DNA from 4 places in the Franzmannia qiaohouensis genome. Region 1 is predicted to be linked to each of the others. Evidence: predicted binding sites of a transcription regulator. Region 1 holds the regulator's gene; each other region holds the start of a gene.
What was found. The regulator sigma-54, encoded in region 1, starts transcription at its own class of promoters, with help from an activator protein. The targets are predictions, from matches to a motif close to TGGCACNNNNNTTGCTNT.
Positions count from the first base shown of each region.

Region 2: a site for sigma-54 is predicted at 1,843-1,860, ahead of glnA (glutamate--ammonia ligase). Genes of this name have one in related genera too.
Region 3: a site for sigma-54 is predicted at 1,869-1,886, ahead of QC821_RS19310 (nitrate reductase). Genes of this name have one in related genera too.
Region 4: a site for sigma-54 is predicted at 1,386-1,403, ahead of QC821_RS03645 (HAD-IIB family hydrolase). Genes of this name have one in related genera too.

Region 1 is NZ_JARWAM010000006.1:88,900-92,263, forward strand. Features, by position in the region: gene lptB (LPS export ABC transporter ATP-binding protein) at 7-732, shown strand; gene QC821_RS09500 (RNA polymerase factor sigma-54) at 895-2,307, shown strand; gene hpf (ribosome hibernation-promoting factor, HPF/YfiA family) at 2,419-2,727, shown strand; gene QC821_RS09510 (PTS sugar transporter subunit IIA) at 2,735-3,223, shown strand; gene rapZ (RNase adapter RapZ) at 3,303-3,364, shown strand, end outside.
Region 2 is NZ_JARWAM010000021.1:1,083-4,446, reverse strand. Features, by position in the region: gene QC821_RS19895 (DUF4124 domain-containing protein) at 1-155, opposite strand, end outside; gene glnA (glutamate--ammonia ligase) at 306-1,712, opposite strand; gene QC821_RS19885 (glycosyltransferase family protein) at 2,253-2,792, shown strand; gene QC821_RS19880 (polysaccharide deacetylase family protein) at 2,868-3,364, shown strand, end outside.
Region 3 is NZ_JARWAM010000018.1:18,952-22,315, reverse strand. Features, by position in the region: gene QC821_RS19310 (nitrate reductase) at 1-1,708, opposite strand, end outside; gene QC821_RS19305 (ANTAR domain-containing response regulator) at 2,223-2,816, shown strand; gene QC821_RS19300 (CmpA/NrtA family ABC transporter substrate-binding protein) at 2,813-3,364, shown strand, end outside.
Region 4 is NZ_JARWAM010000002.1:320,112-323,475, forward strand. Features, by position in the region: gene QC821_RS03640 (glycosyltransferase family protein) at 1-450, opposite strand, end outside; gene QC821_RS03645 (HAD-IIB family hydrolase) at 447-1,331, opposite strand; gene QC821_RS03650 (cyclic nucleotide-binding domain-containing protein) at 1,658-2,290, shown strand; gene glyA (serine hydroxymethyltransferase) at 2,420-3,364, opposite strand, start outside.

The DNA of each region.
Region 1 (3,364 bases):
AAGCGCATGACGACCCTTCGCGCCAAACACCTGGCCAAGAGCTACAAGCGCCGCCGGGTGGTGCACGACATCAGCCTGACCATCGACCAGGGCAGCATCGTCGGCCTGCTCGGCCCCAACGGGGCCGGCAAGACCACCTCGTTCTACATGATCGTCGGGCTGGTCAAGGCCGACGCCGGCGAGGTCCATATCGACGACCGCGACCTGTCCCGGGCGGCCATGCACGAGCGCGCCCAGGCCGGGCTCGGCTACCTGCCCCAGGAAGCCTCGGTGTTTCGCAAGCTGTCGGTGGCCGACAACATCATGGCAATCCTCGAGACCCGCAAGGACCTCGACCGCGCCGGGCGCCAGGCGCGCCTCGAACAGCTGCTCGGCGAGTTTCATGTCACCCATATCCGCGACAATCTGGGCATGAGCCTGTCCGGCGGTGAGCGACGCCGGGTCGAGATCGCCCGCGCGCTGGCTACCGAGCCGACCTTCATCCTGCTCGACGAACCCTTCGCCGGGGTCGACCCGATCTCAGTGGGCGAGATCAAGGGCATCATCCGCCAGCTCAAGGCGCGCGGCATAGGCGTACTGATCACCGATCACAACGTCCGCGAGACCCTGGATATCTGCGACCGCGCCTATATCGTCGGCGACGGCCAGATCATCGCCGAGGGCAGCGCCACCGAGGTGCTCGATAACCAGCGAGTCCGCGACGTCTACCTCGGCGAGGACTTCCGGCTCTAAGAATACCGTCCTCAAGCCCATGAAAACACGCTGGGCTATTGACAACTGGCACACGAATTGCGCATGGCATGCTTATTGCAGAGATTTCATACCATAGTGCTTGCATGGGGTCGCGACGCGGGCTAACGTAATCGCTCACTTGTCAGCGAAGCCGTCTCCCCCATGGCCATGAAACCCTCGTTGCAACTGCGCGTCGGTACCCACCTGACGATGACCCCCCAGCTGCAGCAGGCGATCGCCCTGCTGCAGCTGTCGACCCTCGATCTTCGCCAGGAAATCCAGCAGGCGCTGGAGTCCAACCCCATGCTCGAGCTCGACGACGCTTTCGGCGAGCAGGAGGTCGCCGAGGCCAAGGAGGACGACTGGTCGAGCGAGATCCCCGACGAGCTGTCGGTCGACAGCGACTGGTCGGACACCTACCAGGACATGGCCCCCAGCGGCAGCGGCGAAGCGCCGGACTTCGAGCGCAACGCCAGCGGTGAAAGCCTCCATGACCACCTGGCCTGGCAGCTGGCGATGACCGACCTGGTCGACCGTGAGCGGATCATCGCCGAGAGCCTGATCGATGCCGTCGATGACAACGGCTACCTGGCGGCGAGCCTCGACGAACTCAGCGGCGGGCTGCGCGACCAGGGGCTTGCCGGCCTCAAGGTCAGCGAGGTCGAGCAGGTGCTGCTGCGCCTGCAGCAGTTCGAGCCTACCGGGGTATGTGCCCGCGACCTGCGCGAATGCCTGATGCTGCAGCTCGGCGTGCTGCCCGATGACACCCCGCTGCTGCCACAGGCCAAGCGCCTGGTACGCCAGTTCCTGGAAGCCCTGGCCGGCGACGATCGCAAGCTGCTCAAGCGTCGCCTGCGCCTCGATGACGACCAGCTCGACCACGTCATTGCCCTGGTCCGCACCCTCGACCCGCGCCCCGGCCAGGCCTTCAGCGACAGCGGCAATGACTACGTCATCCCCGACCTGATCGCCCGCCATACTCAGGCCGGGTGGCGCATCGAGCTGAATCCCGAGGCGCTGCCACGGATGCGTATCCAGCCCGACTACGCAGCACTGATCAAGCGCGCCGACAAGAGCGACGACAACGCCTTCATGAAGCAGCACCTGCAGGAGGCACGCTGGCTGATCAAGAGCCTGTCGAGCCGCAACGACACCCTGCTGCGGGTCGGTCGCGAGATCATGGCGCGCCAGTTCGACTTCCTCGAGCAGGGCGAAGAAGCCATGAAGCCGCTGATCCTGGCCGACATCGCCCAGGCAGTGGAGATGCACGAGTCGACCATTTCGCGTGTCACCACCCAGAAATTCATCCACACCCCGCGCGGGGTGTTCGAGCTCAAGTACTTCTTCTCCAGCCACGTCGGCGGCGCCGGCGAGGGCGACGCCCACTCCAGCACCGCGATCCGCGCGCGCCTCAAGAAGCTGATCGGTGAGGAGCCGGCGCGCAAGCCGCTGTCCGACAGCAAGCTGGTCGACCTGCTCGCCGATAGCGGCATCAAGGTCGCCCGGCGTACCGTGGCGAAGTATCGCGAAGCCATGGGCATCCCGCCCTCAAGCGAGCGCAAGCGTCTGTCCTGACAGTAAAAAAACCTGCAACATCGGTGCTGATCAAATCCACCGGCACAGGGGCTATGCAGCGCCACAAAAAGGGTTACAATCGAAGCGACACCCGCAGGAAAGGAGCGTGCCATGCAAGTCAACATCACCGGACACCATGTTGAACTGACCGAATCGCTGCGTGATTACGTCGACGAGAAACTTGCCCGCCTCGAACGACACTACGACAACATCACCACCGTGCAGGTCACGCTTTCCATCGAAAAGGAGCGCCAGCACGCCGCCTGCACCCTGCACGCCGCAGGGGCCGATATTCACGCCGATGCCCAGGACGTGGACATGTACGCCGCCATCGACGCCCTGGCCGACAAGCTCGACCGCCAACTGGTCAAACACAAGGAAAAAGCTCAGGCCCGCGCCCAAGGCGCCGGTGTCCGCTGATTTCTCCATGACTCTGCAAACCATCCTGCCCCCCGAGCGCGCCCTGTTCGGCGTCCCCGGGGGGAGCAAGAAACGGGTGCTGGAATTCTTCAGCACCTTCATTGCCCAGAACACCCCGAGCCTCGACAGCCAGGAAGTCTTCAGCCGGTTGATCGGACGCGAACGGCTGGGCAGTACCGGCATCGGCAACGGGGTCGCCATCCCCCATGCCCGCAGTCCCCACTGCAAGACGCCGCTGGCCGGCTTTCTCAAGCTCAGCGAAGCGGTCGACTTCGATGCCATCGACGGTGACCCGGTAGATCTGGTGTTCGTGCTGCTGGTTCCCGAACAGGCCGACGACACCCACCTGGCACTGCTCGCCGAAGTCGCCGGCGTGATGAACGACGCCGAGACCCGCGCCAAACTGCGCCACTGCGAGAGTCAGCGTGAACTTCATGATACCCTGATGGATGCCATCGACCGTCAGGCCCAGCATCCCGATACTCCCGCTCCCTGAGCCTTTGCCAGGGCCGCCTGGAAGCCCCGCGACTCATGTCGGCGGCACGTTTTAGCGCAGGTTCGCGCAGGAGAGCAGCATGCAGCTCGTGATCATCAGCGGCCGATCCGGCTCGGGTAAATCGATTGCCTTGCAGGCCCT
Region 2 (3,364 bases), on a different contig from region 1:
ACCTCCTCACCGCCGCGCTCGGGGTTGTCGGTGAACACCACGTTGCCCTGGGCATCGGTGGTGCGATAGATCGACGTGGCTTGGGCACCGCTGGCGGCGCCCAGCAGGGCGACCAGCAGCACGCAGCAAGCGGCATTGATTGGCGAGACGCGCATACACCTTGCTCCAACGGGTGGCGACCCGGCCGGGTCCGATAGGTGATTGGGTAGGGCGTTAGATAGTCTAGTGCAAAAAGGGGTTCCGCCGTGGCGGAACCCCTTCGCTTGCTGCACGCTGCTATCATGCGCCGCCGCAGCGGCGCGTGATCAGCAGCTGTAGTACATGTCGAACTCGACCGGATGCGTGGTCATGCGCAGGCGCTCCACGTCCTCTTCCTTGAGCTCGATGTAGGCATCGATCATGTCGTCGGTGAACACGCCACCCTCGGTGAGGAAGGCACGATCCTTGTCCAGCGCCTCGAGGGCCTGGTCGAGGCTCTCGGCGACGGTGGGGATCGACTTGCCCTCTTCCGGGGGCAGGTCATAGAGGTTCTTGTCCATGGCGTCGCCAGGATGGATCTTGTTCTTGATGCCATCGATGCCGGCCATCAGCATGGCGGCGAAGCACAGGTACGGGTTGGCCGTCGGATCCGGGAAACGCGCCTCGACACGCTTGCCCTTGGGGCTGGCGGTGTACGGGATACGGATCGACGCCGAACGGTTGCGGGCGCTGTAGGCCAGCATGACCGGCGCTTCGAAGCCCGGCACCAGACGCTTGTAGGAGTTGGTGGACGCGTTGGTGAAGGCGTTCAGGGCACGCGCATGCTTGATGATGCCGCCGATGTAGTAGAGCGCCATCTCGGACAGACCTGCGTACTCATCACCGGCGAACTGGTTCTGGCCGTCCTTCCAGAACGACTGGTGAACGTGCATGCCAGAGCCGTTATCGCCGACCAGCGGCTTGGGCATGAAGGTGGCGGTCTTGCCGTAGGCGTGGGCCACGTTGTGGATCACATACTTCATTTCCTGAACTTCGTCGGCCTTCTTCACCAGGGTGTTGAACTTGACGCCGATCTCGTTCTGGCCGGCGTTGGCCACCTCGTGGTGATGCACTTCGACGCTCTGGCCGATGGCTTCCAGGGTGTTACACATGGCGCTGCGGATGTCGTGGAAGCTATCCACCGGCGGCACCGGGAAGTAGCCGCCCTTGACCCGCGGACGGTGGGCCAGGTTACCACCCTCAACGCTGCGATCCGTGGACCAGGCGCCCTCTTCCGAGGTGATCTTGTACATTGCGCCTTCGATATCGGCCTTCCAGTGCACCTCATCGAAGATGAAGAATTCCGGCTCCGGCCCGAAGAAGGCGGTGTCGCCAAGGCCAGTGGACTGCAGGTAGGCCTCGGCACGCTTGGCGATGGAGCGCGGGTCGCGCTCGTAGCCCTGCATGGTGGCAGGCTCGATGATGTCGCAACGCAGCACCAGGGTGGCGTCTTCGGTGAACGGGTCGAGGAAGGCCGAACCGTCTTCCGGACGCAGGATCATGTCCGACTCGTTGATGCCCTTCCAACCGGAGATGGACGAACCGTCAAACATCTGGCCGTTCTCGAAGAACTCGTCATCGACGTCGCGCGCCGGAATGGTGACGTGCTGCTCTTTACCCTTGGTATCGGTGAAGCGCAGATCGACCCACTTGATGTCGTGCTCTTCGATCAGGGCGAGGGTCTTCTCAGACATAGTGTCCTCCACAGTGAGCGTTGCTCGGATATTGGCGTTGCGTGTCCAGCGTCGTTTGTAGCACGGCGAAGGCTGCTTGCCCACGACGGCCAGCTTGGACGACGACTCGGTTGATGCTTCTGCACTGTGCAATGCAGGCAGCGTGCCAAAATGGCGCAAAACACCGCATCAAACAGTCAAGCACATGTTTTGTAATTATTTTTTCCATGCAGCCATTTTGCACCATGATTTTGCATCGCGCCGGCCGGCGGCCTGACGGGACACTGAGAGAACCATATTGGTGCAAAAAAAAAGTCGACGTACCAACGTGGTGCAAAAAGGCCGTCATATGCAACGCCATGGTGCCGATGCAGCGACATCAGTCGCGGCTCGGCGTCCGCCGCTAGAAAAATCAACCGACAAAATGATTGATACCTTTTGAAACCAAAGGCTACTATCGCTTACACAAGACATGCTTGCGTCTCGCGCCGGCATGACGCGACCGATCCGCCGCTCGCCGCCGCACTCTCGGCCGGGGCAATGCGCTAAGGGCACGATGTGATGGACGCCTACTGCATCATTATCGATTCTCGGCTGATGGCCGCGCGTCTGCCGCGCTGCCTGGCCACACTGAACCATGCGGTGGCGCGCTATCCCGACAAGGTCGATATCCGCGTGGTCAGCGATGATGACAATGACTCCCTGGCGACCCTGACACGACGCATCGGCGCGCATTTCGAGCCGGTACCGCTGCGCTCGATCGGCGCCCGCGGCAATGAAGCGGTACGCCGCACGCCGGTCAACACATTGATCTTCCCCACTCCACGCATGCACCTGATCGCCGACTGGCTGGACAAGGCCGATCAACTGCTGACCCATCACCAGTGGGATGCGGTACTTCTTACCCCGCGTCGGCGCCCCCTGCAGCAGGGGCTCAGGCGACTCTGGCAGCGCGAGCCGGAGGCCGGCACGCTGTGCGTTCGCCGCGACTGGTTCGAGCGCATCGGCGGCTTCGACCCCAGCCTCGACGAGAGTGCCCACGGCGACCTGCTGGCACGTCTGCGCGCCTGTCAGGCACGGGTACTCGAGTTCCCGCTGTAGCCGACCAATGCGCGCAACACGCCCAAGCGCATTACACTGACAACTAGAAGACACGACCCGTGCAGGAGGTTCGCCATGACCCATTGGAACCTCGCCCTGGACATGGCCCAGCGGCTACGTGGGCATTGGCGGCGCAGCCTGCGCGTACCGCTACAGGGACGCCGTGCGATCCTCGTGCTGCACCGGGTACTGCCCGATGAAGCCGCCGCCCGGCTACCACATCGCGCGCCCTACTGCCTCGGCCCGGAGAGCTTCAAGCATCTGCTGATGTCGCTGGTCGAGGTATCGCGCATCGTCTGCCTCGACACCGCCCTGAAGCCCCACCACGACCCGCGCGCCTGCATCGCCCTGACCTTCGACGACGGCTGGCGCGACAACGCCGAGGTCGCCGCGCCGCTGCTCGAGCACTACGCCCTGCCGGCCAGCATCTTCGTTACCACCGGCCTGCTCGGCCGTCCGCGCGGCGTATGGTGGGAAGTGATTGGCGAGGGGCTGTGGCAAGGCCGTGCGACCCAGCGCATCCACGACGCCCTCTGCGACGCCGGGCTGCCGGCGCCGCCGCTGCCGCCGGC
Region 3 (3,364 bases), on a different contig from region 1:
ACAGCCGCGCGGTGCCCCGCGGCGCCTGGGCGGTGACCGGCCACTGGATCGGCGCCAGCGCATCATAGGCGACGCGGTCGAGGCCCGCCAGTCCGGAGATATCGAACAGCCGCCTGGCGCCCGCGGGCTCGGCGGTGTTCTCGAAGCCCGAGAGCCGGGCATGCTCGTCGAAGATCTCGCTGGGGTGGGCGTAGGCGAAGGCCTCGCCGTAGCCCAGCCGCTTGGCGACCTCGCACATGATCCACCAGTCGTGGCGTGCATCCCCGGGGGGCGGCAGCAGGCCGCGCTGGCGCGAGATGCAGCGCTCGGAGTTGGTTACGGTGCCGTCCTTCTCCGACCAGCTCGAGGCCGGCAGCACGATATTGGCATAGGCCAGCAGGTCGGTGTCGGTCACGCACTCGGAGACGATCACCAACGGGCACTTGGCCAGTGCCGCGCGCACCCGGGCGGCGTCCGGCAGGCTCACCGCCGGGTTGGTGGCCATCACCCACAGCGCCTGGACCTCGCCGCGCTCGATGGCGCTGAACAGCTCGACGGCCTTGTGCCCCGGGCCCTCGGGCAGGGTCGGCGTCAGCGACGCAGTGCGCCAGAAGCGGGTCACCCGGTCGATGGCGCCGGGGGTGTGGTAGTCCATATGTGCGGCCAGCTGGTTGGCCAGCCCGCCCACCTCGCGGCCGCCCATGGCATTGGGCTGGCCGGTGATCGAGAAGGGGCCGGCACCAGGCAGGCCCAGCTTGCCGCCGGCCAGGTGGCAGTTGATGATCGCGTTGCACTTGTCGGTGCCGCTGGAGGACTGGTTGACGCCCTGGGAGTAGAGGGTGACCACGTGCAGCTGGCTGGCGAACCAGTAGTAGAAGGTCTCCAGCGCCTCGGCGTCGAGGTCGCAGTCGGCGGCCACCGATTCGAGGTCGCTGGCCTCCTCGCGGGCCGCGGCCAGCGCCTCGTCGAAGCCCTGGGTATGGCGCGTGAGATACAGCTTGTCCAGCTTGCCCTTGGCCGCCATCCAGCTCAGCAGGCCATTGAACAAACGCGCGTCGCTGCCGGGCTTGAGCCCCAGGTAGAGGTCGGCGATCTCGCAGCTGTCGGTGACCCGCGGATCGATCACCACCACCCGCATCAGCGGATTACGGGTCTTGGCCACCTTGATGCGCTGATAGAGCACCGGATGGTTCCAGGCCAGGTTGGAGCCCACCAGCACCACCAGCTCGGCCTCCTCGAGGTCCTCGTAGCAGCACGGCACCGCATCGGCGCCGAAGGCACGCTTGTAGCCGGCCACCGCCGAGGCCATGCACAGCCGCGAGTTGGTATCCAGGTGCGGCGTGCCGAGAAACCCCTTGAACAGCTTGTTGGCGACGTAGTAGTCCTCGGTCAGCAGCTGGCCGGAGAGGTAGGCCGCCAGCGCCTGATTGCCATGCTCGGTGCGGATCGCCGTGAGGCGGCTGGCCACGGCGTCCAGCGCTACGTCCCAGTCGACCTCGGCGCCATCCACCCACGGCCGGGTCAGGCGCCCCTGCTGGCCCAGGGTCTCGTGCAGCGCCGAGCCCTTGACGCACAGCCGCCCATAGTTGGCCGGGTGCTGGCGATCCCCTTCCACGGCGGTTATCGCCCCACCCTCGATGGTTGCGGTCACGCCACAGCCTACCCCGCAGTAGGGGCAGGTGGTCTTTGCTCGATCGCATATCGGCGCTGAATCATCGGCCTGATACATGGTGACTCCTCGTTTCGCCGCCGCCCGATGCAAGGGCTAAAACGCAAAAACGCCCACTATCGGCATCTGGGGATGCCGATAGTGGACGTCGTCGTCGGGTGAGGGCCGGCGTTGGCCCTCGGCAATTATCTATGCTGTAGTCATAGTGCTAGGCATACACCAAGCAAGCGCCATGCCAGCTAGGCCCTGCCCTACCGCCACTGCCCGGCGGGCCGGGCCGGCCGGCGAGCCGACGACACCGCCGCGGATCGCCAGCGGCGGCGCTGATCGCACCACAGCATTGCGCTTGGCCTGGGTTTTGCACCAGTATGACGCGGCGCAGCAGCCTGCCGAAGGCACTCGACGCCTCCCACCGGCAGCGTGCGCCGCCCCGCCGGCCACGGAGAGGGCGTTTGCAAAAGAGGCGAACGAAGACGAGTGCAGCCCTTTTGCAGACGCTCACTGGGCCGACGTGGAATATAACTTGCAGTACCTAAGTACGTGCGCCTCAACCACTGCTAGACGAGCCCACACCATGCCCCCAGCGCTTGATGTTCTACTGGTCGATGATGAAGAGGTGCGCGCCGCCATGGTCGAGGAGGCGCTGGTCAGGGAAGGTCATCGGGTGATCTGCCACCTCAAGAGCCCTGCCAGCCTCAATGAGATGGTGGCCAGGCATCAGCCCGACGTGGTGATCATCGACATGGAGTCACCGGACCGCGACATTCTCGACAGCATGACCCAGCTCAACCGCGAGAACCCTCGCCCGGTGGTGTTCTTCGCCGACCATCACGACCCCGAGACCATGCAGTCGGCGCTCAAGGCCGGGGTCAGCGCTTATGTGGTCGATGGCCTGGCCCAGGGGCGGGTCGAGCCGATCATCGAGGTCGCCATCGCCCGCTTCGAGGCGTTCCAGGCGATGCGCCAGGAGCTCGACCGCACCCGTACGCAACTCACCGAGCGCAAACGCATCGAACGTGCCAAGGGGCTGCTGATGCGCCACCAGAGCTGTGACGAAGAGCAGGCCTACCAGATGCTGCGCAAGCTAGCCATGGACCGCGGCCAGCGCATCGCCGAGGTCGCCACAAGCGTCATCGATATCCTCGAACGACTAGAGAAAGGCTTATGAACACGCTTCCTCCGGCCGAGCTGCAGCGCCTGCAGCTGGGTTTTATCCCGCTGCTCGACTGCGTGCTGCTGGTGGTCGCTCGCGAGCGCGGCCTGTTTGCCGATCAGGGCCTCGAGGTCACGCTATCGCGCCAGAACGCCTGGTCGACGCTGCGCGACAAGGTCGCCGCCGGGCTGCTCGACGGCGCCCATATGCTGGCGCCGATGCCGCTGGCCATGAGCCTGGGGCTGGGGCGCGCGCCCTGCGATACCCTGGCGCCGATCACCCTGAGCCGTAACGGCAACGCCATCGTACTCTCCCAGGCGCTGGCCGACGCCTGCACGGCGGGCCTGGGCGACGACCCGGCCGCCAGCGCCAGGGCGCTGGCCGGCTACCTCACCGCCGGTGGCGAGCGGCCGCGTCTGGGCATGGTCTACCCCCACTCCTGCCAGCACTATCAGCTGCGCCAATGGCTGAGCCTGGGTGGCATCGATGCCGATCGCGACGTGGAGCTGGTGGCGCTGCCCCCGCCGCGCATGGTCGACGCCCTGCAGCAGGGCAAGATCGAC
Region 4 (3,364 bases), on a different contig from region 1:
GTCGCAGTCGTGCAGCGCCACCGCCTCGGCACGCCGCGAGGCCTGGATATAGCCGGAGCAGAACCATACGTTACGCCCCTTGCCCGGCTCCTGGGGCGAGATGTTCTCGGCGGCCAACTCCTCGTCGAGCGCCTTGAGCCGCGGACCGTCATTCCACAGAATGCGGTGGTGCTGCGGGAGCCGCGAGAAGAATTCACGGGCGTGCAAGAACTGCTCGCGGTCGGCGCGATCCAGGCCAATCACGATCTCGGAGAGATACGGCACCTTGGCCAGCTCGTCGACGATATGCGACAGCGCCGGCCCCTCCAGTTCGGAGTAGAGCGACGGCAGGATAAGTCCCATCGGCCGACGCATCGAGAAACGCACCAGGTCGGCCTCCAGCGCCTCCACCGGCCGCTGAGTCAGGTTATGAAAGTTGGTAATGATACCGTTCTGATAGAAATCGCTCATCGCTCGCGCTCCTTGCCATTGGCGCCGTCACCGACGGCCTCGGGAATCTCGTCGCTCCACCAGTGTTCGAGTCCTTCCATCCAGCCACTGGGACCATAGCCCGTGGCGCAGTAGAGCATCGGGTTGCTGACCTCGACGCGCTGGCCATGGTGGCCGGGGATCAGCACCGCGCGATCCACCGCGTCGAGCATGGGGATGTCATTGGGCCCGTCGCCCAGCCCCAAGGTAAGGGGCCGGCTACCGCGTAGCGACGTGAAACGCTCGATCAACCAGTCCACCGAGGCGCCCTTGTGCACTTCCCCCATCACGTGCCAGAAGCGTCCGCCGCGGGTCAGGCGCAGGCCATCGTCGGCCAGCGCCTGACGAAAGCGTTCCAGGGCCGCGTCATCGTCCTGCCAGATCAGTGGCTCGCTACCCTCACGTACCCGGGCCTGGCGAGCCGCCGGCTCCGACAAACCGGTATGGGCCATGATGTCCTCGAGGCGCATCGCGCCCATGCCCTGAAAACGCACGCCAAGCCGCTCACGAATCACCTCGAGGCGGGTGCGAATAAAGCCGATATCCAGCCCCGGCGTCTTGATCACCAACCCATGGGGATCGGTCGGGTCGCGATCCAGCCGCGCGTGCTGCCAGGCGGGCGGCAGGCCAATCACCGCGCCGTTCTCGGCGATGAATGGGCTCTTGGCCAAGCCCAGCTCGAGGCGCAGCGAAAGCAGCTCGGCGCGGGTCTTGCTGGTCACCGGGATTACCGCAATTCGTGCGGCGGCGAGGCGCGCCAGCCATGGCTTGGCCGGCGACCAATCATAGCTGTCGTGATCGAGCAGTGAGCCGTCGAGATCGGTGAAGACCAGGCGTGGCGGGGACACTGGAGCGTGATTCATACGGCACCTGCTGACGTGCAAGGAAGTGCGCGTTTTTGCGCATTACTGGTGACACTAGCACGTGGCGTGCCAGTTCGCTGCGAACGCCTGCGGACGCTCGCTCGGCGTGTCTCCGTCACGCTCCGAAAGCACTCACAGCCACTGCCATGCACCATTTCAGATCATGCAAAAACCCTATTTTGGTGCAGCCGGGAGTCGCGCTGACGTTCAGGCAGGCGCTTCTCCAAGCGTTGAAAACTTGCCCCGACGACGGTCGCCATGGGTAGCATGTCGGGCTTGGGTCAGGCGTGCCACTGCCAGATCTGCTGCCAGAGGACGTTGCTACCATGGCCACAGGGCTTTTTTTCTTTGCCAATCTGATGTTCTGCCTCGCCTACCTGGTGCGCGACATGGCCTACCTGCGCGCCATCACTATCCTCGCTGCACTGAGTACGCTGCCCTACTTCTACTTTCTCGACACCCCGCTCTACTCGGCGATCGGCTGGCAAATCGCCTTTATCGCCATCAACGCTTTCAACCTCACCGTACTACTGCTGGCACGGCGGCCGGTGGTACTCGATGACCACCAACGCTGGCTGCACCACCACACCTTTCGCATGCTCACGCCGCGAGAAATGCTCAAGGTGCTGCGCCCGACCCAGCGGCAGCACTGCCCGCCGGATGCGACTCTGATCGAGCAGGACCAACCGCTTGACCGGCTGATCCTGCTTCTCGACGGTGAGGCAGAGGTACACGCCGACGGGCAGCACCGCGCCACGCTGCGTCCGGGTGACTTCGCCGGCGAGATGAGTTTCGTCACCGGCAAGCCCGCCAGCGCTACGGTGGTGACCAAAGGCGCTGTCGATTACTTGAGCTGGCGACGCCGCGACCTCGAGGCACTTTACCAGCGCGACCCGCGCCTCAAGGATGCCATGCAGGGGGTGATCGGCGCCGATATGGCCAGAAAGCTGACTCGCTGAGCCGCCACTCTGTCTGCATGCTCCATTGCGCCGAACGCCCTCCGAGTCACGCCAACCCAGTGCCCAAAACAAGAAGCGCCCCGCCAAGGCGGAGCGCTTCTTGATGCTGTCGGCAATGAAGGCTAGCGATCAGTCGCGATACACCGGCAGGCGCGCGCAGACCGCTGCGACCTTGGCCTTGACCTCGGCCTCGATAGCGTCGGTGCTCTCGGCCTTGGCCATCACGTCGAGGATGTCGCAGATCCAGCCGGCGAGGTCGCTGCACTCGGCTTCGCCAAAGCCGCGGGTGGTCACCGCCGGGGTGCCGATGCGCAGCCCGGAGGTTACGAAGGGGCTCTGCGGGTCACCGGGCACGGCATTCTTGTTGACGGTGATATGCGCGCGGCCCAGGGCGGCGTCGGCGTCCTTGCCGGTCAGGCCCTGCTTGACCAGCGACAGCAGAAAGAGGTGATCCTCGGTACCGCCGGAGACCACGTCGAAGCCGCGCTCGATGAACACGCCGGCCATCGCCTGGGCATTCTTGACCACCTGCTGCTGATAGGCCTTGAAGCCAGGCTCCATGGCTTCCTTGAAGCAGATCGCCTTGGCGGCGATGACATGCTCGAGCGGGCCGCCCTGGCCACCCGGGAAGACCGCCGACTGCAGCTTCTTCTCGATCTCGGCGTCACCCTCGCTGGAGAGGATCAGGCCGCCGCGCGGGCCGCGCAGGGTCTTGTGGGTGGTGGTGGTGACCACGTGGGCGTGGGGCAGCGGCGTGGGGTAGACACCCGCAGCGACCAGGCCGGCGACGTGGGCCATGTCGACCAGCAGGTAGGCGCCCACCTCGTCGGCGATCTCGCGGAACTTCGCCCAGTCGATGATCTGCGAGTAGGCAGAGAAGCCGGCGATGATCATCTTCGGCTTGTGCTCGCGGGCAAGCGCAGCCACTTCGTCATAGTCGATCAGGCCGTCTTCGCCGAGGCCGTACTGCACGGCATCGTAGTGCTTGCCGGAGAAGTTGGGCTTGGCACCATGGGTCAGGTGGCCACCGGCGTCGAGGCTCATGCCGAGGATGGTATCGCCGGGCTTGACCAG